DNA from 3 places in the Priestia sp. ABM2_011 genome. Region 2 is predicted to be linked to each of the others. Evidence: riboswitches for the same ligand, from Rfam matches in the RefSeq annotation. Region 2 holds a riboswitch; each other region holds the start of a gene.
What was found. A riboswitch is a leader RNA that binds a small molecule or an ion and turns the genes downstream of it on or off. The one in region 2 is predicted to bind S-adenosylmethionine.
Positions count from the first base shown of each region.

Region 1: another riboswitch for S-adenosylmethionine. It lies ahead of ACXAE4_RS21835 (hypothetical protein); the one in region 2 lies ahead of metK (methionine adenosyltransferase).
Region 3: another riboswitch for S-adenosylmethionine. It lies ahead of ACXAE4_RS02920 (methionine ABC transporter ATP-binding protein); the one in region 2 lies ahead of metK (methionine adenosyltransferase).

Region 1 covers NZ_JBSWUB010000001.1:4,108,643-4,118,449, reverse strand. Annotated here, with positions in the region: gene ACXAE4_RS21875 (aldose 1-epimerase family protein) at 1-224, opposite strand, end outside; gene ACXAE4_RS21870 (YndM family protein) at 366-812, shown strand; gene lepB (signal peptidase I) at 848-1,399, opposite strand; gene ACXAE4_RS21860 (LapA family protein) at 1,590-1,925, opposite strand; gene ACXAE4_RS21855 (M48 family metallopeptidase) at 2,216-2,968, opposite strand; gene ACXAE4_RS21850 (methyl-accepting chemotaxis protein) at 3,230-4,453, shown strand; gene ACXAE4_RS21845 (GNAT family N-acetyltransferase) at 4,660-5,166, shown strand; gene ACXAE4_RS21840 (amidohydrolase) at 5,214-6,368, shown strand; SAM riboswitch class I at 6,432-6,533, shown strand; gene ACXAE4_RS21835 (hypothetical protein) at 6,602-6,844, shown strand; gene ACXAE4_RS21830 (M20/M25/M40 family metallo-hydrolase) at 7,311-8,924, shown strand; gene ACXAE4_RS21825 (VOC family protein) at 8,943-9,740, opposite strand.
Region 2 covers NZ_JBSWUB010000001.1:659,746-669,552, forward strand. Annotated here, with positions in the region: gene ACXAE4_RS03595 (ABC transporter substrate-binding protein) at 1-790, opposite strand, end outside; gene ACXAE4_RS03600 (alpha/beta hydrolase family protein) at 963-1,745, shown strand; gene ACXAE4_RS03605 (DUF2584 domain-containing protein) at 1,800-2,042, shown strand; gene pckA (phosphoenolpyruvate carboxykinase (ATP)) at 2,077-3,666, opposite strand; SAM riboswitch class I at 4,041-4,158, shown strand; gene metK (methionine adenosyltransferase) at 4,291-5,493, shown strand; gene ACXAE4_RS03620 (glycosyltransferase family 4 protein) at 5,525-6,670, opposite strand; gene ACXAE4_RS03625 (phosphatase PAP2 family protein) at 6,689-7,213, opposite strand; gene ACXAE4_RS03630 (gamma carbonic anhydrase) at 7,405-7,932, opposite strand; gene ACXAE4_RS03635 (alpha/beta fold hydrolase) at 8,040-8,816, shown strand; gene ACXAE4_RS03640 (tetraprenyl-beta-curcumene synthase family protein) at 8,848-9,807, shown strand, end outside.
Region 3 covers NZ_JBSWUB010000001.1:546,441-556,247, forward strand. Annotated here, with positions in the region: gene ACXAE4_RS02885 (acetyl-CoA C-acetyltransferase) at 1-281, shown strand, start outside; gene ACXAE4_RS02890 (acyl-CoA dehydrogenase family protein) at 305-2,089, shown strand; gene ACXAE4_RS02895 (arsenate reductase family protein) at 2,205-2,561, shown strand; gene gcvH (glycine cleavage system protein GcvH) at 2,697-3,080, shown strand; gene ACXAE4_RS02905 (YusG family protein) at 3,160-3,405, shown strand; gene ACXAE4_RS02910 (toprim domain-containing protein) at 3,587-3,937, shown strand; gene ACXAE4_RS02915 (thioredoxin family protein) at 3,952-4,251, shown strand; SAM riboswitch class I at 4,432-4,539, shown strand; gene ACXAE4_RS02920 (methionine ABC transporter ATP-binding protein) at 4,671-5,696, shown strand; gene ACXAE4_RS02925 (methionine ABC transporter permease) at 5,689-6,357, shown strand; gene ACXAE4_RS02930 (MetQ/NlpA family ABC transporter substrate-binding protein) at 6,375-7,211, shown strand; gene ACXAE4_RS02935 (carboxymuconolactone decarboxylase family protein) at 7,333-7,698, shown strand; gene sufC (Fe-S cluster assembly ATPase SufC) at 7,937-8,722, shown strand; gene sufD (Fe-S cluster assembly protein SufD) at 8,740-9,807, shown strand, end outside.

The sequences.
Region 1 (9,807 bases), 3.4 Mb from region 2:
AAAAAACCGTGCTGTGGCAAAGAGTATTCGCGCTGATCAACGGTATACTGATCATTTTTTAATCGGCCTATAATCGGAAACAATACGGGCGATACTCGTCCCCAATAAGCGGGGTCTCCGCTCCACATAAACTGCAGGCCTTTTTCTTTATGAAATACTTCTACAACTTCCGCTCCTTTTTCTTCAACGCTGACTTTCATTTCGCTATTTTCTAGTACAATCATTACAACATCTCCCAAATCATTGTTGTACGCTAGAGCTGTCTCAAACGTACTGGCTTTGCTTATATTATACCCTTCTTGGCAAAAAAGGTATTAATTTCCCTATTTTTGTTCAAATTAATATAGAAAAAGGAGGGTTCAAATATGAATCATGCAACATTATTGCTCATTAAATTTGCAGCGGCACTTATTGCGTTTGGTATAGGCCTTGATTTGTTTTTTGATGCAACCATCGGAGACATTATTTCTTTTAGCTTGTTAACGACAGTTGTGACATATCTAGTAGTGGATCGAATTGTACTGCCTCGAGTGGGAAATCGTGATGCCATTATTGTTGAATTTGTTCTAACATATATGAGCGTATGGATTTTTGGCACATTGTTATTAGACAGTTACGTTCAAATTGCTTGGGGAAGTATTATTTCTGCAGCTATTATTACATTTGCTGAAGTTTTTGTTCACCGCTACTTATTCAATCATATTGAAACAAAGCATACAGCGAGAACGCGCCCGGCTTTTAAGCGAAAACTAGCGTATGACACAGAATTTGCAGAAGAACAGCATGTAGAAAATAAGGAAAATCCAAAATAAAAAGAAAGCTCAATTTTGAGCTTTCTTTTTATATGTTAATGCATAAAAGTCATTTCTTTTAAAGGCCAGTATTTCATGTTGACTTCTCCCATGATTGAAGAAATGGGGGTGAGGCCAAAATGTCTTCCGTCACGGCTTATGCGTCTGTTGTCACCTAGCACTAATACGTATCCATCCGGTATCGTGCCGTCTGGAGACAGTTCGTACGTGGAAAAGTTTTCAGTAAATCGCTCGTAAGCGGGCACTTTGGATAAATATTTATGAAGATGCGGCTCTTTTTTGACTTTGTTATTTATATACAGAACATCATCTTTGTATTCGACCGTTTCTCCTGGTAAGCCCACAATCCGCTTTACTAGAAAATCACTGCTATAGGGAGCTTGTAACACGACAATATCAAAGCGCTCCAGCTTGCTGTGTTTGTTAATAATAATTCGATTGCCTTCGTGCAAAATAGGCTTCATAGAATCGCCTTTTACAGTGTAGGGCTGAAACCAATAGTGCTGAACGACAACAGAAAGCAAAACGGTGCCGAGGATGACGCTTGTGTATGTAAGAATTTCACGCTTTATTTTTTTATTGATCATAATGGATGAACACCTTCTTAACGGTAAGACTATCAATTTAGGTTTTTCATAGAGATATAACAGTGTTGATTGTACCATTCAGAACTAAAGTTTTCCATATCTATCTGTTTATGCGTGTATCCCGAAAATATGCTTGGCGGAACAAAAAATGAAAAAAGCCGTTATTCTTTAAAATAACGACTTTTCTTTATTATAACTGAGCGCGCTCAGTTCGAGTAGCTGGTTGATTTGGTTCTTCTTCTATAACAGGCTCAACAGGCTTATGCTGCTTGATTTCTTCTTCTAGTTCAGCAATTCGCTTGTTTTTCTGTTTCACTTGTCCTCTTAGTTGAACAATTTTTACAAAGCTCAATGAAGCAGCAACAACTCCTCCAAACACAGCCGTTGTTAAGATGATTAAAATAAGAGGCCATTTTTGTGAACCAAATACATAGTTAAATTGTACAGGATCGTTGTTAATTACAGCTAAAACAGCAATGATAAGAGCAAATATAAGTCCTAAAATAAAAAAGCTCTGTCCTTTCATAAGCTGCACTTCCTTTCTTTACATGGTCATTACAACTTTTATAGCGTAACTACTCATCTTAAGTGTTTGCTATCTTGCTTATAGGTATACGTATCCACATTTAAACAAAATCAAACATTTTCTTGATTATATATATCTTTCTTTTAAAACACAATATATCGATTGGTGTAGAAAGTTTGACATGTCCAAAGACCTGATAGAGGGGGATTTTTGAGGGAAGGGAGTAGGTATAAGGCTTCATTGTCATAAAAAAAGCACGCGTTCGCCGCGTGCTTTTTTTATGTATAAACTTAAAATGCGTTTAGGGTGTTATCGCTTAACCACTGTTTGCGTTCAGCTGCATCTTCGAATAACTCATCTGCATTTGTAAATTGAGAAGCAATGACATATTCAATTGTTGCAAGAGGAGCTGTTAGCAAACGCCAGTTTAATACAATTGTATTATCTTGAGTCGTAGCGTATTCTTCACCTAACTCGTCCCACTTAACAGATTCAGGAGCATTGTCAGCTGCTTTTTTAACAGATTTCAAAGCTTCTTGGAATTTTTCACCTGCGCGGCCTTGGTACCATTCTGTTAATAGTTGTCCAATACCTTCATTTGTTTGCTGCTCGTTCCAGCTTTCAGGTACTGTAGCAATGAATTTTGCACGGAATGTCATTTCAGCTTTTGCTACATCTCCACGAACGATGTTTAAGCGGTATTGACGTCCTAGGTAAGGGAATTTGTCTCCTTCTTCAAAAGAACCAGTTTTAGCTGCAGAAGCTGCTGCTTTAGGAGCCTCTTTTTTAGCTGTTTCTTTTTTTACTGCTTCTTTCTTTGGAGCAGCTGGCTTTTCCTCAGCTGGTTGTGAACCGTTTAGTTGTTTTAAAATCCATGTTGCTTTGCGTGCGATGATTGAACGCACATTGTTTTCATTAAGACCTCTCGGGATAATAACTTTTACCCCTTCTTTGTCACAAATTTGCACCGTGATATCGGTTCTATTTGGAACGACTTCAATTTTGTAGTCAATTGTTTGATTGCCTGTTTGATACGTATACATAAAATTTTTCGTACTCCTTTCTACAAATCTTCATTTTATAAGCAAAGGTAGAGTTTGGTCAAATGAAAGAATAATCAGACAGTTATCAACTGCTGTTGCAGCGCCTTGCAGGAAGATATGTATTCCAATATTTAGTGGAAAAGCGCCAATAATAATTGTTTCAATTCTTCTTTAGTTTTTACAAAAAAATATAAAAATATGCCGATACTACTAATATAGATTAGACATTCTATGTCTTTAGATTGTATAGGGGATGAAAAAATGAAAAAAGCTTTTCAAAGTTTACGCATGAAAATGCTATGTATGATTGCAGCCATGATGGCCATAACATCTACTGTAATTGAAGTAACCAATTATTATCTTATTGTGAAACAAGAGCAAGCAGCTTCGATTACGCTAGTGATTACATTTCTGTTTGTTTCTTTTACAACTACCGTGTTCTATTTTATCATACGTCGCTACATAATTGCGGTTGAAAATTTGTCAAAAACAATGAAAGGGATTTCAAACGGCGATTTATCTGTAGATGTTGTTCCTTTGAAAGGGAAAAATGAGATTAGTACACTCATATCTTCATTTAATGAAATGATGACTCACATGAGAATGCTGGGTCAGAAAATAAGTAAAACAAAGAGCACGGTCAGTCATTCCTCAGAGCAATTGCTTGTAAGCATGGAGGAAACAAAAACAGCTGTGACAGAAGTTACGATGTCTATTCAAGATATTGCTGCGGGTTCTGATAAGCAGTTGCTAAGTGTGGTTGAAACCGAGCAAGCTATGGTGGATATGGCCAAGCTGCTTCAGAAAATGACTGATCATTCTTCAAAGGTACAACAATCGATGAACAGAGCCTCTGAACATGCTTCTACCGGAAATGTTGCGGTGAAAGATGTGACGAATCAAATGAATAAAATCTATGAAACCGTTAAGATATCGACCAGTGAAGTAAAGGGACTCGAAGATCGTTCCGCAGAGATTGGCCGCATTATTAATACGATTACAAGAATTGCTGAACAAACAAATCTTCTTGCACTTAATGCTGCTATTGAAGCTGCAAGGGCTGGAGAACATGGAAAAGGTTTTGCTGTAGTGGCAGGGGAAGTACGTAAGCTAGCGGAAGAATCTAAAACGTCCGCTATACAAATCAGTCATTTGTTAAAAGAAATTGAAGTACAGGCAAAGCGGGCTTATCGAAACATGGAAGTGAATACGGAAGAAGTCACGCTTGGTATTGCCACTGTCGAAGATGTAACGCAACAGTTTTCCACAATTATGGAAGATGTCTTTGCCGCTCAAGAACAAATGAACAAAATGACAAAGGCAACAGGAGAGATTGATGGGTATTCGTTCAAAGTAATGGAGTCCGTCATGACCCTTTCGGAGGTTGCTAAACAAGTAGCTGCGGCTTCACAAGAGGAGTTAGCATCTATAGAAGAACTTGTGATGTTGGCAGCTAATTTAAAAGCTACGGTAAGTGAGTCCTGAAGTCTATCTTGATATGTACGTAATACGCGCAGTTTTCTGCGTGTATTCGTTTTATTTATATCTTTTATAGAAAACGATAAATAGAATTGACACGTTATCAAAGCAGTTGTATAGTGAGTACGCAAGGCGGCAGTCTGTCTTTTTTAATCCTTAGTAAACTTATAAGTTAAATAAAATATTTAAGTACTATATAAGGAGACAAAGAGATGAAAAATGAATTCCGTTTGGCAACAAATGACGACGCGGATAACTTATTGAACTTAACTCTACAAGCATATAAGCCTATTCGAGAGCTAGGCATTCCTTTCTTAGCAGCTACTGCTGATCTTGCCCTCGTTAAGAAAAATATTTCTCAAAACCTTTGCTATGTATACGAAGAAGATAAAAGAATCGCTGCCACTGTATCTATACGAATGCCTTGGGGAGAACATCCAGGTCCGTTTGCTGTTCCACACTTTTGGTGGTTTGCAGTGGACCCGTCGTTTGCCAGGAAAGGCGTTGGATCTAAGCTGCTGCATCTAGTAGAGGAAGAGGTAATAAAAAATACGTTTAAATCGCCAGGTGTGTCTTTAGGAACAGCAAAAGAACATCCTTGGTTAGTTGAGATGTATGAACGAAAAGGATATGTTCAAGCTAAAGAAAAGCACCTTGCAGAAGGCTATACGACCGTATTTCTTTATAAAAAATTCAATGAGGTACACTCTTTGTCGTAAAAGATAGAGAAGTGGTCTAAATTAAGAAATGTGAAAGAGTGATAAATATGACAGATCAATTACTACTAAATACGCTAATAGACATACGCCGTGAGCTGCACCGGTTTCCAGAGCTTTCAATGAAAGAATATGAAACAACTAAACGTATTAAAAAGTGTTTAAAGCACTACGATATTTCTATAGCGGATGCATTACATTTAGACGTGGGAGCAGTAGCGGAAATTGTGGGAGGAAAGCCGGGACCTACTATCGCTATTCGAGCTGATATTGATGCGCTGCCAATTGAAGAAAAAACCAATCTGCCATTTGCTTCTGAAGTGAACGGTGTTATGCACGCATGCGGCCATGATTTTCATACGGCTTCTATAATCGGAGCAGCCATTCTTCTCAAAGAGCGTCAGCAGGAGCTTTGCGGTACGGTTCGATTCATCTTTCAACCGGCCGAAGAAACGGCTTCTGGGGCAAAAATGCTCGTTGAAAAAGGTGTGCTCGAAGGAGTAGAAGCGATATTTGGAATGCATAACAAACCGAATCTTCCTGTAGGAACCATTGGTGTCAAATCGGGACCTTTAATGGCAAGCGTTGATCGTTTTGAAATTGACGTCAAAGGAGTAGGCGGTCACGCAGGTATTCCAGAAAAAACAGTAGATCCGATTGCTGCTGCTGGTCAAATTGTTACTAGTTTACAAACCATTGTCAGCCGTAATCTCAGCCCATTTCAAAATGTTGTTGTCAGCATAACTCAAATCCACGGAGGGAGCTCGTGGAACGTCATTCCTGACAAAGTAACGCTTGAAGGAACGGTGCGTACCTTTCAAGAAGAAGCGAGAGAAAAAATACCGGCTCTTATGAAACGATTTGCTGAAGGGATTGGAGCAGCTTTCGGGGCTTCAGTAGACGTTAAATGGTATCCGTATCTTCCTGTAGTAAACAATGATGATACGCTGGAAAAATTGGTTATTAACGCTGCAGAGAATCTTAGTTATCAAGTCGTAGAAGCTGAACAATCGCCTGGAGGAGAAGATTTTGCCGTATATCAGCAGCGTGTACCAGGATTTTTTGTATGGATGGGTACGGCTGGAGAATATGAATGGCACCATCCTTCTTTTTCATTAAATGAAGAGGCATTACTTGTAGCAGCTTCTTATTTTGCTAATCTAAGCTTTGACTTTTTGAATTCATTCCATTACCAAAAAAATTAAAATATTTTTATTTTTCTATTTACGCGGATGGAATTGTTTGATAAAATAAATTTTAAATTAAAAAAGTTATCACGAGTGGACGAGAAATCTGGCTCTTTGACTCCACAGCAACCTACGAATGTAAGGTGCTCCTACCAGCAAAGCATGTGCTTTGGGTGATAAAACGGGTGAAAAACTCATTTTGCATCAAAGCAAAATGAGTTTTTTTTATTTTTCTAAAAGGAGAGGGTTTTATGAGTCATACAGCAGTTGCAGCACATACAGGAGAGAAAGCATTAAAGGAAGCCGTAAAATTATTAGGAAAGCATTATCAAGTAGCTTATCGTGAATTAGAAACATTTTATGAAATTGTGGTCGAAAACCATGTTCGTACATATGCTGTAGGCATAGATATTAAAGATGTACAAAAAGCAAATGAACTAGAAATTTATTCATCATGCTGTTCCAAGCTTGAGCGAGTAGGCTGTCTTTTATAGAAGTCTGCTCGCGCCTCTATTTTTAAAGTGTTTTTAAATAGAAAGCATGTTTTTTGACAATTGAAGAATCTGGTGGGTATAATCATTACTCACTAGGTTTTAAAATTAATCATAAATTGTCGAAATTTTTACACAAATTAAAGGTTACATTCGAAATGAATTGTGGTATGTTATAAAACAAGAATATTTTATGAAAGGAGCATTGAAATGGAAATGTCTCTTGAACATGGAAACGATGCAGGAAGCGAACAGCTTATTGATCGTATCCTAGACTTTTTAGAAGATGACGAAAAGTAAAAAAAAGAGTGTGCGGTGCTAGCCCTAGCCGCGCACTCTTTTTTTATCATGTGCGTCAAGGAAGCGCATACTATGATACATAGGGATAGAATGAAAGGGTCTCTGTCAAAGGGATTGACGAATCGTTTTGTTTGATGGAAAATTTAGAAAAAGGAAAGAGATGAAGGGTATGTCGAACAAAACATCTTTGTATCAAACAAAAGAACAGTTAAAGAAGCTTGTAAGCGAATTGGTTTCTATACCTAGCGTGACAGGAACGATGGCAGAAGTGGAAATGGCTGAATCGATGGCGTCGTATTTATTGAAGCTGCCTTACTTTCAAAAAAACGAGCAAGTTGAGCTTCATTCAACAGGAGACGGGCGATCGATTGTCACAGCTTTTGTTGAAGGAAAAAATACGAATAAAACAGTTGTATTAGTCAGTCATTACGATGTAGTGGATGTACAAGATTATGGACAGTGGAAAAAGGATGCTTTTCACGCTGATACGTTAACGAGTACTTTTTATAATGATATGGAACAAGTTCCGGCGCACGTACAAAAAGATATGGTAAAAGGAGACTGGCTTTTTGGCCGAGGAACGATGGACATGAAAGCAGGTATTGCTCTGCATATCAGTATGATTGAACGAGCATGCAACGGAGAGTTTGACGGAAACATCCTGCTTCTGTCGGTACCGGATGAAGAAGTAAATTCGCTCGGAATGAGAAAAGCAGTGCCTGTTCTTTTAGAACTTGCGTGCAAACATCAGCTGGATTTTTCTCTCATGCTAAATGCAGAACCAGTGTTCAGCCGCTATCCTGGTGATCAAACGAACTATGTGTACTCAGGATCGATTGGCAAGATCATGCCAAGCTTTTTGTGTTATGGAAAAGAAACTCATGTAGGGGAACCGCTAGCTGGTTTGAATGCTAATTTACTAGCTTCTTATTTAACAACAGAAATAGAACTAAACGTTGATTTTTGCGAAAAAGTAAGAGATGAAACGAGTCCACCTCCTACTGTGCTGATACAAAAAGATTTAAAAGAAGAGTATTCCGTTCAAGTTCCGCACTCTGCCGTTGTATTATTTAATTTATTTATGTTAAACCGCTCTCTTAAAGAAGTAACAGATCTGCTGTTGAAATCGGCTGACAAAGCGGCTTTGAATGTGAAAAAACATTATAATAAAGCTGCTCGGCAGTACGCTGTGGGAATGGAGGGTTCATCCCTTGACGTGAACGTATGGACGTATGAAGAACTTTATACTCATGCAGTCAAACAGCACGGTGAAAAATATGTGCAAGAAATGGAAGCGGCACTTTTGGCACAAGAAGATGATGACAGAAATAAAACCATTAAATTAGTAAACTCTTTAGCTGGTTTATGTAAAGAAGCAGCTCCGATGATAGTCTTATTTTTTACGCCGCCTTTTTACCCGGCCGTTTGTTCACATGATGATCTCTTTGTGCAAAGGATTTTGTCAAACGTACAGGCAGCTGCCAAAGAGCAATTCCAAGTGGAGCTAGTTGAACAAAGTTATTTTGGCGGAATTTCGGATTTAAGCTATGCCAGCCTGCAGCACCCGCTTCATACATTTAACACGTTAGTAGCCAATATGCCTCTATGGAATAAAGGATATCATATCCCGCTAGAAGAGCTAGAGGAGCTGAAGATGCCGGTGCTGAACATTGGACCGCTGGGAAGAGATGCGCATCAATGGACCGAAAGATTAGACGTTCAGTATTCCTTTGAGATTTTGCCTCACTTCATTTATCAAGCTATAAAAGAAGCACAGAAATAAACATCCGCCCGCGGATGTTTATTTGTTGAATTTAAAAGAAGCTCCTTGTACGGTAATTTGTTGCGGTGTTAGAGCGTGATCCAATTCAACCAAAAATGGACGCTCTCCAACTTTTTTTAATGTATCATGGACAACACCTTGTGTTCCGCTGCAAAAAATAAGGTTTCCTTCATTGACATATAGTTTTTGACAACGTGCATCAAGGAAAGAGTCTTTGTAGCTTTCGCCAGCCTGAACGTCCAGCAGTTTTGTCCATTTGCTGATGGATTCTTCAAGGTTATGTACAGCACAGTAAATGTTTTTTAGCTGCAGCTGACCGGCTTGATGGGAAGAAAGAGCAGCTAGCTTTGGCTTGCGTTTTTCTTCTGGTTCACCCCACTCAATAAAGAAAGGAAAAGGGAGGGCATCATGGTCATCTTCAATAAAACACATTTGCCATTGAAGTCTTTCTCCATCATTAGTTTGACGAGACCCCGCTACAGGGCCTTTTACAGTGTAGCCCTTGTCTTTCAGCTCGGTTATGAGCAAATCCATATCATCTGTACGAAGGGCAAATCGCCCAAAATGACCAAACGGCGTATGTTCGTTAACAAGCTGCTGAATAAGGTCATTATCTGTAACTGTTTGAGCTAATGCGATATCTGTAAGCCCAAGCCACTCAATATAGCTCAGGTGAAAATAAGCCAACGTGTTAAAAGTGCCCCATTTTTCATGGGTACCGCCTTTAATAACGTTGATTCCGTATTCGTTTAGTTCTTTCTGAGCTTTAATAGGATCAGGTGAAAAATGAACAAGGTGATCAAAAGATAGGCGCATGGATAGTCCTCCTTTTAAGAGAGAGTCTTTCCTATTATTATACTTTGTTTTCTCCTTCAAGAAGAAT
Region 2 (9,807 bases):
GTGCAACCACTTCAGCAATTTCATCTGTGCTATGTGTATTCACCCATTTTTGTGCTTTGTAAATAGCTCGAGTAAATTTAGCTGCTGCTTCAGGGTTATCTTTTAAATAGCTTTCTTTGGCCATAAATGTTGTATAAGGAACTGTTCCTGATTCTTTTCCGAAGGAAGCAACGATATGTCCTTTTCCTTGTTTCTCTAAAATACTAGCCGTTGGCTCAAATAATTGAACGTAATCTCCAGTACCAGAAGCAAAAGCATTCGCAACGTTAGCAAAATCAATGTTCTGAACGAGTTTTACATCTTTTTTAGGATCAATATTATGCTGTTTTAACACATATTCCCCTACCATTTGCGGCATGCCGCCTTTGCGCTGACCAAGAAACGTTTTGCCTTTAAGCTGATCCCATGAAAATTGATCGACCTTTTTACGTGCTACTAGAAATGTTCCGTCGGTTTGGGTTAGCTGTGCAAAGTTGATGACGGGATCACTAGACCCTTGTGCATATACGTAGATTGACGTTTCCGAGCCGACTAAGGCGACGTCGATGCCATCAGATAAAAGTGACGTCATTGTCTTATCTCCGCCCCAAGTTGTTTTTAAATCTACCTTTAGTCCTTCTTCTTCAAAAAAGCCTTTTGAAATAGCGACGTACTGGGGAGCATAAAAGATAGAGCGAGTTACTTCGCCGACACGAACCGTTTGTACAGATGTTGTTTTGCTGCAGCTAATTAGTGGAATGAGTAAAATCATAATAGCAAGCAAAGAAAAAAGCCATTTAATTGGTTTCATAAAGCAAACCTCCTTAAAGTAATAAAATATTTTATGATAATGTATGTAAAGAAGTGGAAGAAGGTGAGTGCCTATATAACTATGTGGAAAATCAAAGAAGTAGTAGTCAACGACTGAAAGTAAACCTTAGCGGAAGAAAGTAGGCTAGTTATATAAAGAATGGAGGAAAAAAATGAAAGATGGAACAATTCTTCATAAACAGCGTTTCCCATCATCAAATCCTCGCGTGACGCTGTGGGTGATTACATATGCATGTCAAGGGCTTAAGATTAAAGGAATGCTTGCAGAGCCAAAAGAAAAAGGAATGTATGACGGCTTTTTATACTTAAGAGGAGGTATTAAGAACGTAGGAACGGTTCGCCCTGCTCGACTCATTCAATTTGCTTCACAAGGTTTTATTGTGATGGCTCCGTTCTATAGGGGAAATCAAGGAGGCGAAGGAAACGAAGATTTTGCAGGAGATGATCGTTACGATGCTTTTGCTGCTTACGATTTACTGAAACAGCTCCCTAACGTCCACCATGACCGCATTCATATTTTTGGGTTTTCACGAGGGGGAGTGATGGCTTTACTCACAGCCATTGAAAAAAAAGACAGCCGTTCTCTTGTGCTATGGGGAGGCGTCACGGATATGGTGCTGACATATGAAGAAAGAGAAGATTTAAGAAGAATGATGAAGCGGGTGATTGGAGGAACTCCTTCTAAATATCCTGAAAGATACGAATGGAGGACACCTTTGCATCGTGCTCATCTCGTCGAGCCGCCGGTCTTGCTTATTCATGGTTTAGAAGATAAAAACGTCTCAATTGATCATTCCTATCAGCTCGAATCTAAACTAAAGAAGTCCAATAAAAAAGTTACCAGCTGGTATTTTGAAAACTTTCCACATGCTTTTCCACCAAAAGAAAACCGAGAAACGGTAAAGAAGTTAACGAAGTGGATGAAAGCGCAATAAAAGATATGCTACGATAGAAAAAACAAGTAGAATAACAGTGAGGAGTGAGAGAAAATGGGGATGCCGCTAGAATTAAATACAATGATTGTGACAAAAGGCAACGAAAAGCGTGTAACAGATAACATTTTTCAAGTTGAGAAAAAAGGATATCGTTTGTATCCGTTGGATATTCCATTAAACATTCACAAAACGAAAAATGGAGAATGTATTGGAACTGCTGTTGTGCGTAAGGTAGAAATGGAGCAGGAAAAAACCATTGTCACATATGAACTGACAAAATTACATTCGACTAACTAAAAAACCGATCGTCTATAAGACGATCGGTTTTTTATTAGACTCTAGGTCCGCCTAATGTTGAAATGTCCGATGCTACATCATTAAAACGCTTGAAGTTCGCTTTGAATTTAGCGGCAAGTTCAGTTGCTTTTTGGTTATAAGCTGTTGCATCGTTCCATGCTTTAGAAGGCTGAAGCACTTCATCAGGAACTCCCGGAACATGAGTTGGAATCGATAAACCAAAAATAGCATCTGTTACTGTTTCGGTATTAGCTAGTTCTCCTTCAAGAGCTGCTTGAACCATAGCTCGAGTGTAACTTAACTTCATTCGTTCACCCACGCCGTATTCACCGCCGGTCCATCCAGTGTTTACAAGGTAGACATTTACGTTATGTTCATCGATTTTCTTTCCTAGCATTTCTGCATAAGTTGTTGGAGCAAGAGGTAAGAAAGGCTCACCAAAGCATGTAGAGAAAGTAGCCTGTGGCGATGTTACGCCGCGCTCTGTTCCAGCTAACTTACTAGTGTATCCGCTCAGAAAATGGTACATCGCTTGTTCTTTTGTAAGCTTGCTGATTGGAGGTAAGACGCCGAAGGCATCAGCAGTTAAAAAGACAATAGCTGTAGGGTGCCCAGCAACGCTTGGCAATACCGTATTATCAATAGAGTCAATTGAATAAGCGGCACGAGTATTCTCTGTTAAACTATTATCATTGTAATCTGCTACTTTCGTATTTTGATTCAACACTACATTTTCCAGTACTGCGCCGAAGCGAATTGCATTAAAAATTTGCGGTTCTTTTTCTTCGGAAAGCTGAATGCACTTCGCGTAGCAGCCTCCTTCAATATTAAATACACCAGAGCTTGACCAACCGTGCTCGTCATCTCCGATTAAACGACGGTTTGCATCAGCAGAAAGCGTTGTTTTACCCGTTCCAGATAAACCAAAGAATAATGCAACGTCACCTTCTTCTCCTACGTTAGCAGAACAGTGCATGGATAGAATATTGTTTTGAGGAAGCAAGAAGTTCATCACTGAGAAAATGGATTTTTTCATTTCACCAGCGTATTCAGTTCCTCCAATTAGCACAATGCGTCGCTCTAATGAAAGAATAATGAAGGTTTCCGAATTCGTCCCGTCTGTTTCAGGGTCAGCTTTGAACGTTGGAGCTGCTACAATTGTAAACGGCTTCACATCATCATTTGTTTTTTGTTCAGCTGAAGGGCGAATGAATAACTGCTGAGCGAATAGGTTGTGCCATGCAAATTCATTAACTACTTGAATTGGTAACTGATACTTTTTATCAGCTCCAGCATATCCATTAAAAACAAAAAGTTCATCCTGCTTCTTTAAGTGGGTTAAGACTTTTTTGTATAGCGCATCGAATCGCTGAGCAGAAATTGGCTGATTGACGGGTCCCCATTCAACCGTTTTTGAAGATACAGCATCGCTTACAATAAATTTATCCAAAGGAGAGCGGCCTGTATATTTTCCGGTTTCGACTGACACAGCACCTGTAGAAGTCAGCGTTCCTTCGCGTCGAGCTAGAATTTTTTCAACAAGTTGTGGAACAGATAATTGGTGTTTTGTTGTTTTTAATTGAAGCAAACCATTTAATTCGATAGACATATCAACAGTACTCATGTGCACTACCTTCCTTTTTTAGCTATTATTTATTCATTAATGTTTGAAATTTATAATTAGTATAACACATTTATTTAATTATTCTATACTATTTAACTAAAAATGTTTGTGTATTATAAAAAAATGTACGTTATACCTATTTTAGACACATGTATATGTGCTAGAAGCGAAAAAAGTGAAGCTATTTCAAGTGAAAGCCTTTTTTTGGTCTGTCTTGTTAACCAAACTTCGTGATCATTCTTAATAAGGTATACTATTTTTAAATTTGAGTATGTTACATTAAAACAGATTCAAACATAAAGAGATGATTTCCATTTGAATGTTGTTGACAGTGAAGCGCTTTTTCATGTATTATATGTCCTTGAACGGATACTCTCTTATCCCGAGCTGGTGGAGGGACAGGCCCTGTGAAACCCAGCAACCATCGTCATTTTTTTGTGTAGACGATAAGGTGCTAACCTGATGCAAGGGCACAACCTTGATCGATAAGAGTGAAAGGCTTATGTAGAATTTGATACCTTTCCTCGATACAAGGAAAGGTTTTTTTATATTTTTTAACGTGTAATGAAAATAAGGGAATGAGTACCGTATCACAATGTATCGTATTTATAAGGAGGAAAACTGATGTCAACACAACGTCGTCTGTTCACGTCAGAATCTGTTACAGAGGGACATCCCGATAAAATTTGTGACCAAATTTCTGACTCAATTCTTGATGCTATCCTAGCAAAGGATCCAAATGCTCGTGTTGCTTGTGAAACAAGCGTAACAACTGGTTTAGTTTTAGTAAGCGGTGAAATTACAACTTCTACTTACGTGGATATTCCTAAAACAGTTCGTGAAACAATTAAAGGAATTGGCTATACTCGTGCAAAATACGGATTTGATGCTGAAACTTGTGCAGTATTAACATCTATCGACGAGCAGTCAGCTGATATCGCTGCTGGTGTAGACCAAGCGTTAGAAGCACGTGAAGGTCAAATGTCCGATGAAGAAATCGAAGCAATCGGAGCTGGAGACCAAGGGTTAATGTTTGGTTATGCATGTAACGAAACAAAAGAATTAATGCCTCTTCCAATTTCATTAGCTCATAAACTTGCTCGCCGTCTAACAGAAGTACGTAAAGAAGAAATTCTTCCTTACCTTCGCCCGGATGGTAAAACACAAGTAACAGTTGAATATGATGAAAACAACAAACCTGTTCGCATCGATACAATTGTTATTTCAACTCAGCATCACCCAGAAGTAACGTTAGAGCAAATTCAACGTAACTTAAAAGAATATGTAATTAATCCAGTTGTTCCAAATGAGTTAATTGATGAAAATACAAAGTATTTCATTAACCCAACAGGACGTTTCGTAATCGGCGGCCCTCAAGGAGATGCTGGTTTAACTGGTCGTAAAATTATCGTTGATACTTACGGCGGATATGCTCGTCACGGCGGCGGTGCATTCTCTGGTAAGGACGCAACAAAAGTAGACCGTTCAGCAGCTTATGCAGCTCGTTATGTTGCGAAAAACATTGTAGCAGCTGATCTTGCTGATAAATGTGAAGTACAACTAGCATATGCAATTGGTGTTGCACAGCCAGTATCTATTTCAATTGATACATTCGGTACAGGAAAAGTTTCTGAAGAAGTACTAGTAGATGTAGTACGCAAAAACTTTGACCTACGTCCAGCAGGCATCATTAAAATGCTTGATTTACGTCGCCCAATTTATAAGCAAACAGCAGCTTACGGTCACTTTGGTCGTACAGATGTGGAGCTTCCTTGGGAGTTCACAGACAAAGCTGAAGCATTAAAAACTCAAGCTTTAGCTAAATAATAAAAAAATCTCCGTGAAAACGGAGATTTTTTTATGCCCATTGAATACCTTCAGCAGATTTTTCTACGACATCTTCATATTCTGAAAGCAAATGCTGAAAAATGGCGTCCCATGATTGAGTAAGAGCATAGTGTCTCGCTGCATGGCTAAAGTGAAGCCGCTGGTGCAAATCATCAAGTAAACCTGTAATAGCCGAACTGAATTCTTCTAAGGAGTGAGGTTTGCAAAGGTAGCCGTTTCGCCCGTGCTGAACCATCTGTTTAACTCCTCCTGCATTTGCTGCCACCACGGGAGTTCCAGAAGCAAGAGACTCCAGTACGACATTTCCGAACGTTTCTGTTTCTGAAGGGAAAACAAACAAATCAGATGAAGAATAGATATGAGCAAGTTGCTTACCTTCAAGAAAGCCTGTAAATGTCATATGCTCAGATGCTTGCTGTTGCATTTGTTCTTTTAAAGGACCATCTCCCACAATAAGCCAGTGAACTTGGTGGCGGATATGATCAGGTAAAGATCGGGCAATTTTTAGTAAAAAATCAGCGTTCTTTTCTTTAGCTAACCTTCCTACATACGTTAAGATGTAGGGTTTTTTTATATTATATTTAATACGAATATCAAAGCGGTCATAGTGGGGATGGAACAATTTGTGATTTACCCCTCGCGACCAAATAGCTACGTTGTGAAACCCTTGTTTTTCTAGCTGCTGTTTGGTCACTTCGGAGGGAGCGAATAATTTTTGTACAGGTTTATAAAACCATTTCATATATTTTTGCAGTGGTACACGCATTTTTTCAAGTTCATAGTGAGATAAATAATCATCAAAATTGGTATGATAAGAGCCGACAAGAGGAATACCTAATCTTTTCCCGTAATAGGAGCCGCAAAGCCCCATTGTAAAAGGAGTGGCCAAATGAATAAGAGAAGGGTTGAATTCCTGCAGCTGCTTTTTAATTTTTAGAACGTTTGGCAATGAAAAGCGGCTGTTTGGATAAAGGAAAAACGGCATGCTAGGCGAGCGGTGAACGTATGTTGAAAACGACCGATTATGAGCAAATTCAGGAGCAAATACCTGGATGGGAATTTGCTTTGATTTGACATACTGAGTAAATTGATAAAGTGTTTTAGCAGCTCCGTTAACTTCCGGAGCAAATGTATCTGTAAATAAAGCAATTCTCATGAGTACTCCTCCTATCAATTAGACTAAAAATATGTTCAGTGAAACAGCACCTGAAAAGATGCCGAGTATCAGGCCTACCATGACATCCGTCGGATAGTGCAGACCGAGATAAATTCTTGAAATGCCTACCGTTACTGCAAGCGGCAAAAGAACGGCAGCGAAGGCTGGGTAAGTAATCATCAGAGGGGTAACTAACGAAAAAATAGCCGTTGTATGCCCCGATGGAAATGAATGATCTTTTAATGGATTTTCTAATACTTTTGTATGCTTTAGTTGAATATAAGGCCGTTGTCTCGGATATAGCTTCTTAGCAATGGCAACAGGAATATGGCTAACGGCTAGAGAAAACGCACAGGCGTAAGCGACGGATGAAGGATGCAGAAATAGCAGCAAGCACGCTATCACAATGGTAAACGTGGCTCCGCCGGCATGAGTTAGTAAACGTAAAAATCTATTTAAGTGCTTTCGATCAAAATGTTGATTTACACTTTTGAATAATCGGCATTCGGCATCGTATACATACTGAATTAACTTGGCTTTCATAGAGTCGCTCCCTTTTTAATAAATACGTCTTTATTATTCAGTTTAATCTTTAATTGTGGAGGCAGTACTAAAACGATGTAAATTAATATGGAAATTTCTTTACAATTGTGGAGAGAATAGAACATGATTAGAGAGTTTGTGGAGATACTAAAAAAATTCCCTCAGTATGACTTTCTGAGGGAACGTTTCCTTTATAATGAAGAATCAGATTTCTTAATAGACTTATAATACTGCCCTTTTTCTACATATTCTGTACGAATGCGCTGCATATCTTTTAAATCCTCCTCAGTCAGAGTGCGGATTACTTTAGCAGGTCGACCGAGTGCGAGAGTATTAGGTGGTATTTTTTTACCGGGAGGCACTAAACTTCCTGCACCGATAAAAGCACCTTCACCAATTTCCGCACCGTCTAAAATAATAGAGCCCATGCCAATGAGCGCGCGTTTGCGGATGATGGAGCTGTGTAAAATAACTTGATGTCCTACTGTCACATCATCCTCAATAAGCAAAGGAGCATTTGGGCTTTGATGGAGTGTTGATTGATCTTGTATATTTACTCGTTTCCCTATAATAGTAGGTGAAACATCTCCTCTAATAACGGTGTTAAACCAAATGCTGCTTTCTTCACCAATGGTGACATCTCCAGTAATCGTGACATAGTCTGCGAGGAAGCAGCTGGGTGCAATATTAGGCATTTTTTCTTTATACGGATAAATCATCAAATCATCTCCCTTTATTAGTTGAAAAAAAGTAGTAAATCTTCTAATGTAAGTGTACAAAGGTTTTTAAAGCAGGTAAACAAAAAAAGGAAGAAGGAGTAACTCAAATGCATAAATGGGAAGCAGTAAATCCAAAAGGCGTTATTGTCATGGTCCATGGAGCAGCGGAGCATCACGGGCGCTATCGCTGGCTGATTGAGATGTGGCGTTCGGTTGGAATGCACGTAATCATGGGAGACCTTCCTGGCCAAGGCTTAACAACGAGAAGAAGAGGACATATCCTATCCTTTGATGAATATGTATATGAAGTGGAAGAATGGGTACGTGAAGCGCAAAAATATGATTTGCCTATTTTCCTGTTAGGACATAGTATGGGAGGACTGGCGGTTATTCGTACGCTGCAGACAAAAAATCTTCCTATATGGGGTGCGATTCTTTCCTCACCTTGTCTAGGATTAAAAGAGCAAGTACCAGCTTACTTAGATATGTTATCTAAAGGATTAAATAAAGTCATGCCGAACAAACTTTTTGATTTGGGTCTTACTGTTGAAAAAGCAACAAGAAATCAAGAAGTTCGAGATGAAGATGAAAACGACTCACTGTACGTTACAAAAGTTTCTGTAAGATGGTACCGAGAATTGATTCAAGCTGTTAACTTAGCTTTTAAAGATATCGATCGTTTGCCGGATGTTCCGCTTCTTGTGATGCAGGCAGGAGAAGATAAAATTATTGAAAAGCTGATTGTTAGACAGTGGTTTGATGAAATAGAGCTAAGTGAAAAAATCTACAAAGAATGGTCTCAGCTGTATCACGAAATCTTTAATGAGCCTGAAAGAGAATACGTTTTTACATACGCGAAAAGCTTTGTTGATCTTCACATTTAATGAGTGCTGTCAGAAATTGAGGTGAAAATAAATGAAGATTCCGTCTCGTCCTATTTCATTAATGAGAAAAATTTATCGAGAAGTGTTTCCCGTCGTTCATCATGAGCTTAACCATTGGCGGGAACGGGCAAAAGAGATTCCTAATAAAGAATTACGCACTCAAGCATTGGCAAGTATCGATACAAAAACTTTTCATTGTGAAGGAGGCGGTATCCTATCGATTTTAGCGAAAGAAAACATGATTGAATGCGTAAAATTTATCGTTGCCTACCAAACAATCAGCGATTACTTAGATAACTTATGTGACCGCAGCAATTCGCTCGATCCTAAAGATTTTGCAGCCTTACACGAATCGATGCCAGATGCGTTGACTCCTCATGCACCTCTTGGGGATTACTATCGTTTTCGAACGGATAAAGACGATGGAGGATATTTAGCGGAACTTGTCCAGACTTGTCAGCAGTCCTTGCGAAAAGCCTGTAATTACCATATCGTCTCTTCACATTTATTAGAACTAGCTACTTATTATTGTGATTTGCAAATACATAAGCATGTTGAAATCAAGGAAAGAGTTCCACGATTAGAGAATTGGTTTGATGCTCACCGGCACAGTGTTCCTGAAATGGAGTGGTATGAATTTTCAGCGTGCTCTGGTTCAACGTTAGGCATTTTTTGTTTGGCCGCTTACAGTTTTCAAGAAGAGATGACCAAAGAAATGACGGAGAAAATAAAAGCGGGATATTTTCCTTATATTCAAGGTTTACATATTTTACTCGATTATTTAATTGACCAAGAAGAAGATAAAGCAGGAGGAGATTTGAACTTTTGTTTTTATTATCCTCACTATCAGCAAATGATGGACCGCTTTTTGCATTTTGTTGTAAAAGCGGACGAATATGCTAAAAAACTACCGGATTATCACTTTCACTGCTTTATCTATAAGGGACTCCTGGGCGTTTATTTGTCCGATCAAAAAGTGAGGGCACAAAAA
Region 3 (9,807 bases), 110 kb from region 2:
AACTAGCAGGGCTGGAGCTTTCTGATATCGGATTGTTTGAATTAAATGAAGCATTTGCTTCTCAAGCACTTGGCGTTATTCGTGAATTAAATATTAATGAAGATAAAGTAAATGTAAACGGAGGCGCTATTGCCTTAGGTCATCCATTAGGCTGTACTGGAGCTAAGCTGACTCTCAGCTTAATGCACGAAATGCAGCGTCGAAATGAGCAGTTTGGAATTGTCACCATGTGTATTGGTGGAGGAATGGGAGCTGCTGGTGTATTTGAATTGTTAGCATAATCATTTCAAAGGGGGATATGAACATGTCAAATAAAACAAAACAAATGATTAAAGGTGGAAGTTTTTTAATTGAAGAAGGTGATGCAAGCCGCGTCTACACGCCGGAGGATTATACATCTGAGCAAAAGATGATTGCCAAGACGACAGATGAATTTGTAGAAAATGAAGTCCTTCCGCAAGTGGAATATTTAGAAAAGCATGAATTTGACCGTTCTGTAAAGCTATTAAAACAAGCTGGTGAATTAGGCTTGCTTGGTGCAGATGTACCGGAAGAATACGGTGGGCTTGGTTTAGATAAGATTACCTCGGCTTTAATTGCTGAAAAAATGTCTCGAGCAGGCGGATTTTCCATCACTCATGGTGCTCATGTAGGAATTGGGTCATTGCCAATCGTCTTATTTGGAACAGAAGAGCAAAAACAAGCATATTTACCTGCTTTAGCGGTAGGGGAAAAAATAGCGGCTTATGCGCTGACTGAACCGGGTTCTGGTTCGGATGCTCTTGGTGCTCGAACAACAGCTCGCCTTAACGCAGAAGGTACACACTATGTGTTAAATGGAGAAAAGCAGTGGATTACGAATGCTGGATTTGCTGATGTATTCGTGGTGTACGCAAAAATTGACGGCGATAAATTTTCAGCTTTTATCGTTGAGCGCGAATTTCCAGGCGTTTCGGTTGGCCCGGAAGAGAAGAAAATGGGAATCAAAAGCTCATCAACCAGAACGTTGATTCTTGAAGATGCGCTTGTTCCAAAAGAAAATGTGCTAGGTGAAATTGGAAAAGGCCATGTGATTGCCTTTAACATTTTAAATATTGGGCGCTATAAGCTTGGAGTTGGAGCAGTTGGAGCAGGGAAACGTGCGTTAGAAATTACGTCTCAATACGTTAACCAGCGTCAGCAGTTTAAAACGCCAATTGCTAAATTCTCATTAACACAAGAAAAGTTAGCCACAATGGCTTCTAAATTGTATGCAACTGAAAGCTCCGTATATCGTACGGTAGGACTTTTTGAAGACCATATGGGCCAGCTTTCAGAAGAACAGCAAAAAGACGGAAAACAAATTGCTGCTTCTATTGCTGAATATGCTATCGAATGTTCATTAAATAAAGTGTTTGCCACGGAAGCTCTTGACTACATTGTAGATGAAGGCGTGCAGCTTCATGGAGGCTACGGTTTTATGAGCGAGTATGAAATTGAGCGTCTGTATCGCGATTCTCGCATTAATCGTATTTTTGAGGGAACAAATGAGATTAACCGTCTTTTAGTACCAGGCACATATTTACGCAAAGCGTTAAAAGGAGAGCTTCCACTGCTTCAAAAAGCACAAACGCTTCAAGAAGAATTGATGATGCTTATGCCGCAGGAAGTAGGAAATGAGCCGTTAGATCAAGAAAAAATGCTTGTGCAAAACGGGAAGAAAATTGCGCTCTTGCTTTTGGGATTAGCTGCACAAAAGTATGGCAAAGAATTAGAAAAAGAACAAGAAATTCTCGTTAATATTTCTGATATGATTAGTAACGTATATGCAATGGAATCTACTGTTTTACGTACTGAAAAAGCCATTTCCAAAACAGGAGTAGATCAAAACAGCTTAAAATTAAAATACACGCAAGTATTCTGCCAAGAAGCATTTAATCGAATCGAAGCAGATGCAAAAGAAACGTTAATTGGCGTTGAACAAGGTGATACGCTTAGAGTCATGCTTTCGTCTCTTCGCAAATTAACTCGCTATACACCAATCAATGTAATTAGCGTAAAGCGCGAGGTTGCAAAAACGCTTCTAGAAGTAGAGAAGTTCACAGTTTAAGGAAAAAGGAGCTCGTTTTGCGAGCTCCTTTTTGTTTAAGAAGCCTCTATCTAGGTAAATGATAAAGGATGTGTTAAAATACGAAAAAAGCTTAAAATAAAGGGTGGTTGACGAAATGTCATTATTTTTTTATTCATATCCAAAGTGCGGTACGTGCCGAAAAGCAAAGAAGTGGCTCGATGATAACGGAGTAGCATATGAAGAAATTCATATTGTAGAAAATCCGCCAACAAAAGAGCAGCTGCAAGCTTACTATCAGAACAGCGGCCTAGAATTAAAAAAATTCTTTAATACAAGCGGTAAAAAATATCGCGAGTTAGGTCTTAAAGATAAAGTAAGCAGTGCGAGTGAAGACGAACTTCTGTCTATTCTTGCGTCAGATGGCATGTTAATTAAGCGTCCGCTGCTAACAGATGGACAAAAAGTAACGCTTGGTTTCAAAGAAGAGCAGTTTGAGGACGTGTGGAAGTAAGTTTTCAAATAGAAAATTTTTACCTTTTACGTTACACTGTTAATAGGAAGTTATTTTAGGTTGTAGAAAGTGTTCTCCACGTTGAAGGCGCTTTTTATATAAACAAATTACGATACATATTTTGGAGGGATTAAGATGAGTACACCAAAAGATTTGCGTTATTCTGAAGAGCATGAATGGGTAAAAACAGAAGGAGACGTTGTCCGCGTAGGTATTACACATTTCGCTCAAGCTGAGCTTGGAGACATCGTATTCGTTGAACTGCCAGAAGTAGGAGCAACAGTAGAAGCTGACGAGCCGTTTGGTAGCGTTGAATCAGTAAAAACAGTTTCTGAGCTTTACGCACCAATTAGCGGTGAAGTTGTAGCAGTAAACGACAACTTAGGCGATAGTCCTGAACTTGTTAATGAATCTCCATACGAAGAAGCATGGATGATTACAATCAAACCATCTGATGCTTCTCAAGTAGACAAGCTGATGACAGCAGAGCAATACGAAGAAATGACAAACGAAGGATAATATTCCTCCATAAATTGTCTTTATGAAAAGTTTTTGACTGGACACTCTATTAGTAAACAAGCTAAAGGAGTGTCTTTTTATGTTTGAAAAACAAAAAATGGACGTTACAGATCGCGTTACAGCTAAATTTCATGACGGCGGTATGAAATTATACGTTGATAAGCAGCCAATTGGTGAAGTTAGCTACGGAACAAGCGGCAATGAATACCGCTTTGAAGAAGGATATTCGCAAGAAAATAATAAGTTCTATCAATACGCGGACGTACAAAAACAAGGTGAAACGCAAAAATATACAGACTGCGATGAAGAAGCAGGATGGTGCTAAACAGTGGCAACTGCCGCTGTTTTTCTTGTTTTATAGAGATAATATGGCCTAAACTGCCTTTTAAAAGAGTTCTTTCTTGCAAATTTCTTTTAAAAAACAGGTGAACTGTGATACATTAACGAATATTGTATAGCATAAAGAAATGATGTTACTATACAACTGACGATTATGGGTGATGAAAATGGGGCTAATTGAAATTGAAAAAGTAATTATTGTCGAAGGAAAGTCAGATAAAAAGCGTATTCAAGATATCATTCGAGAACCAATTGAAATTATTTGTACAAACGGTACGATTAGTTTATCAAAGCTGGATGAAATTATTGACTGTACGTTTAACAAAGAGGTATACATACTCGTTGACTCTGATGATTCAGGGAATAAGCTGAGAAAACAATTTAAACGAGAGCTTCCGGAAGCAGAGCATCTATATATTGATAAAATGTACCGAGAAGTTGCTGCCGCCCCTAGACATCACATAGCAACAGTATTGCTGAGTGCCAATATCGATGTTAATGCAGAATTTTTAACATAAAAGGAATGAGCAACATGCAAGAATGGAGCGAAAAACAGCTGGATGATCAGTTAAAAGAAGGAGAAAGAGCCTTTATCTTTTTCCATACGCCTTTTTGCGGGACATGTCAGCTGGCAAAAAAAATGTTAACCGTGGCAGAAGCGATGCTGCCGGATGTAACCATCGGAATGAGCAATTTAAATTATATGCCTTCAAAAGCAGAATTATTTTCTATTGAAAGCGTACCTTGTTTGATTGAAGTGGAAAATGGTGAAATGGTAAAAAAACTCTACGCGTTTCATTCCATCGAGCACGTACTCGAGGAGCTTCGATAATCAAACGTTTGTTTAAAATGAAGAAGTTGAAAGAGAGCGAACCGTTGGGGCTGTTGAAATCTTGGGATATTATCCCAAGAACAAAATCTGTTGACAGCCTATCTGACACATGCTAAAATCACACTCATGAATGTTCATAAATGAATGAATATTTCCCAAAAACAAAATAATTGTTGCGAACTCTTATCAAGAGAGGTGGAGGGACTGAGCCCTGTGAAACCCGGCAACCGTCAGACTAACTGAAATGGTGCCAATTCCTGCAAAGCTATGCGCTTTGAAAGATGAGAGAAAGGATTAAATATCGAGCCTTTCTGTCATGCGCAGAGAGGCTTTTTTAATGGGGAAAATTGTTTTACGGCTTTTTCATCCTATAGGGCAACCTAACATAATTAAGTTTTTATTAAAGAAGGTGAAGAAATATGATTACATTAACAGACGTTACAAAAATTTATCAGGCCAAAAGCGGTCAAGTAACAGCTGTTGATAATGTGAATCTAACCGTTAACCAAGGTGAAATTTACGGAATTATTGGTTATAGCGGAGCGGGGAAAAGTTCTTTGATTCGCTTGCTAAACGGATTAGAAACACCAACGACAGGAACGGTCGAAGTAGCAGGTAATGATATTGGAAAAATTAAAGGCGGAAAACTCAGAAAAGCTAGACAAGAAATTAGTATGGTATTTCAGCACTTTAATATCTTGTGGTCGCGTACGGTACGAGAAAATATTGCCTTTCCGTTAGAAATAGCAGGGATTTCAAAAGAAAAAAGAATGAAACGAGTGGACGAACTTATTAAGCTAGTCGGGCTTGAAGGGCGTGAAGATGCTTATCCATCACAGCTTAGCGGCGGACAAAAGCAGCGTGTTGGGATTGCTCGAGCGCTAGCGAACAATCCAAAAGTATTGCTTTGTGATGAAGCAACATCAGCGCTTGATCCTCAAACGACAGATTCTATTTTAGATCTGTTAGTAGATATTAATGAGAAGCTAGGGTTAACCATTGTATTGATTACTCATGAAATGCACGTCATTCGTAAAATTTGTCATCGAGTAGCCGTTATGGAAAATGGGGCAGTAGTAGAAGAAGGACAAGTGCTAGAAGTATTCAGAAAACCTAAGCAGCCGATTACAAAACGATTCGTTCAACAGATTTCTGAACCAGAGGAAACGTTTGAAACGATTGAACAAGTAAAAGAGCTGTATCCAAGCGGGCAAATTATTCAGCTGACGTTTGTTGGCGGAAAAGCAGAGCAACCGCTCATTACAACGATTTTAAAACAGTTTGATGTAACGATTAATATTTTGCAAGGAAAGATTTCTCATACACAAACAGGTTCATACGGGACGCTGTTCGTTCATTTAGACGGGGAATTAACAGAAGTTGAAAAAGTCATTGCATACATTCATGAGCAGCAGGTAGAAGTGGAGGTAATGACAAATGCTTGAGAAACTATTTCCAAACGTTATTTTAGATGATTTTATTCAAGCGACAAATGAAACACTATATATGACGGCTATTTCAGTTGTAGCCACATTTGTTCTAGGTATTTTATTGGGCTTGCTTTTATTTTTAACGTCCAAAGGACAGCTTTGGCAAAACAAACCTTTATATGCCATTGTGTCGGCGGTTGTAAATATCTTTCGTTCCATTCCATTCATTATTTTAATTGTGTTACTGATTCCATTTACCAAAGCATTGGTAGGAAGTATTTTAGGCGCTAATGCAGCGTTACCGGCTTTAATTGTTGGAGCAGCACCATTTTATGCGCGTCTTGTAGAAATTGGTCTGCGTGAAATTGATAAAGGTGTTATTGAAGCTGCTAAATCAATGGGAGCCACAACAAGCACTATTATCTTTAAAGTGCTGTTACCTGAATCGCTGCCAGCTTTGATTTCCGGTTTGACAGTAACAACCATTGCGTTAGTCGGCTATACGGCAATGGCGGGTGTGATTGGAGCTGGAGGTCTTGGAAACCTTGCATATTTAGAAGGATTCCAGCGCAGTCATAATGACGTAACGCTAGCTGCTACGATCTTAATTTTGATTATTGTATTTATTATCCAACTTATTGGAGATGCGATTACTGCAAAAATTGATAAAAGATAAAGGGAGGACTATTTATTATGAAGAAATGGCTTTCAGCTTTAGCATTAACATCTGCGCTAGTAGTAGGATTAGCTGCGTGTGGATTTAACAATGGATCAAAAGATGAAAAGAAAATTGTCGTGGGTGCATCTAATACGCCTCATGCTGAAATTTTGGAACAAGCAAAACCGATTTTAGAAAAACAAGGAATTGACTTAGAGATTAAAAAATTCCAAGATTACATCTTACCGAACACAGCTCTTGCAAACAATGAAATTGATGCAAACTATTTCCAGCACGTTCCTTATATGAATTCAGTGCTAAAAGATCATAAAGGTGAAAAAGGGTATGATTTTGTAAGTGCCGGTGCCATTCATATTGAACCAATTGGTATCTACTCTAAAAAATACAAAAGCTTAAAAGATCTTCCGAAAAACGGCACAGTTATTATGCGTGATGCAGTAGCAGAGCAAGGACGTATTTTATCGATTTTTGAAAAAGCTGGCGTGATCAAATTAAAACCAGGCGTAAAGAAAACAGACGCACAAATTAAAGATATTGTAGAAAACCCTAAGAATTTAAAATTTAAAGCCGATGTTGAAGGCGGATTGTTACCTCAAATGTACAAAAACAATGAAGGTGACGCTGTTGTTATCAATGCTAACTATGCTATCGATGCTGGTTTAGATCCAGTAAAAGATCCAATCGCAGTGGAAAGCAAAGAAAATAACCCATATGCAAACATCATTACGGTTCACAAAGGTGATGAAAATAAAGATACAGTGAAAGCTTTAGTAAAAGTTCTTCACTCTAAAGAAATTCAAGACTACATTAAAGAAAAATACAAAGGCGGAGTATTGCCGGTAAATAAATAATAGAAGAAAAGCGCTTGCCCACTCTGGGCAAGTGCTTTTTTGTATGCATCAAAACGAATAACTCTTATTTTTCTCACGCATACTAACCGTGAAAACTTTACTGATGATGGGAGCTGACGTTATGCAGCAAGAAGCACGTCATTCAACTGAGCAAGCACTTCATGATTATAAAATGGGTGTTGGGAAATTTAGCGAAAAATTGCCGGAAGTAACAAAAACGTTTAATGCGTTTACTGAAGCATGTTTTGGAGAAGGTTCTCTTTCTAAAAAAGAAAAGCAGTTAATCGCGCTAGGAATCAGCGTAGTAGCTCAAGACGAGTACTGTATGATTTATCATACAAAAGGCTGCATTGATCAAGGTGCAACTGAGCAAGAAATTTTAGAAGCATGCGGAGTATCAGCGGCATTTGGCGGAGGCGCAGCGATGAGTCAGTCCGTTACGCTTGTCCAAGAGTGTGTTTCAGAACTGACTAGCCACACGCACTAAGTAAATAAAGCGGGTAAAAAGCTTGTCTTAGAAGGCTCTATCGAGTCTTTTAAGGCAACTTTTTTATGAGTGGATTTAGTCTTAAAAAACGTACATAATGGTTTAAAACCTTTTGGGTCAAAAGGTTGCTATAAGTTTTCATTTGTTATAAGATTGTAATGAGAATAAAATGAGAATAATTAAAAAGATATAGGTATATCGTTTTTTACTATATACGTCTATAACTGGAGGTTTTAATATGGCAGGGTCAACTTTAACAATTAAAGATCTTCATGTTGCAATTGAAGGTAAAGAAATTTTAAAAGGTGTTAATTTAGAAGTTAAGGGCGGCGAAATCCATGCAATCATGGGACCAAACGGTACTGGTAAATCAACATTATCTTCAGCAATCATGGGACATCCTAAATACGAGGTTACACAAGGAAGCATCACGCTAGACGGCGAAGATGTACTTGAGATGGAAGTAGATGAGCGCGCTCGTGCAGGTCTATTCCTAGCGATGCAATATCCAAGTGAAATCAGCGGGGTAACAAACGCAGACTTCCTACGTTCAGCAATTAATGCTCGTCGTGAAGAAGGCGAAGAAATTTCACTAATGAAATTCATCCGTCAATTAGACAAAAACATGGATTTCTTAGAAATGGATCAAGACATGGCTCAGCGTTACCTAAACGAAGGTTTCTCTGGCGGTGAGAAGAAGCGTAACGAAATTCTTCAATTAATGATGCTTCAACCAGGAATTGCAATTTTAGATGAAATCGACTCTGGTTTAGATATCGATGCGTTAAAAGTTGTATCAAAAGGTATTAATGAACTGCGCGGCAGCGAGTTTGGTTGCTTAATGATCACTCACTACCAACGTTTATTAAACTACATTACACCAGATAAAGTTCACGTTATGATGCAAGGTCGTGTTGTAAAATCAGGCGGACCAGAATTAGCGCAGCGTCTAGAAGCAGAAGGTTATGACTGGATCAAACAAGAATTAGGTATTGAAGACGAAACTGTAGAGCAAGAAGCTTAAGAGTTAGGAGGATCTCTATGACTATTGATACGAAATTACCATTTGATCAAGAGTACATCAGCAGCTTTTCAAAAGAAGCTAATGAACCAAGTTGGCTGCTAGATCTTCGCTTACAAGCTCTTGCGAAAGCAGAAGATCTTGCACTTCCAAAGCCAGATAAAACAAACATTTCGAAATGGAACTTTACTGCTTTTGACAAGCACACTTCACAGGCAAGCACAATCTCATCTGTAGACGAGCTTCCAGAAGTGGTTAAAGCACTGATTGATACAGAAGCGGTTAAGAATCTATATGTTCAGCGTGACCAAACAGCTGCATACTCAACGTTAACAGAAGAGCTAAAATCTCAAGGCGTTATCTTCACAGATATTCAAACAGCTGCTAAAGAGCATAGCGACCTTGTTGAGAAGTACTTCATGAAAGACGGAGTTAAAGTAGATGAGCACCGTTTAACTGCATTAAACGCAGCGTTATTAAACGGGGGTGTATTTGTATACGTTCCTAAAAATGTAGAAGTACAAGAGCCTCTTCAAGCTGTATTTGTCCGTGAAGATGAAGAAGCAGCTTTATTCAACCATGTTATTGTTGTAGCTGAAGACAACAGCTCAGTAACATATGTAGAAAACTACATTGCTACTGCTGAAGAGTCACACGGTGTTGTCAATATCGTGACGGAAGTATTCGCTAACAGCAATGCAAAAGTAACGTTTGGAGCTGTTGACTACTTAGCTAAAGGTACAACTACTTATGTGAACCGCCGCGGCGTAGCGGGCAAAGATGGTCGCATTGAGTGGGCTTTAGGCTTAATGAGTGAAGGAAATACAGTTTCAGAAAATACAACGTATCTAATGGGCGACGGTTCATATGGAGATACAAAAACGGTAACAGTTGGACGTGGAGAGCAGTCTCAAAACTTAACAACAAGTATCGTACACTTCGGAAAACATTCTGAAGGCTACATTTTAAAACACGGCGTTATGAAAGAAAGCGCGTCTTCAATCTTTAACGGTATCGGTAAAATTGAACACGGTGCATCTAAATCAAACGCTGAGCAAGAATCCCGTGTGTTAATGTTAAGTGAAAAA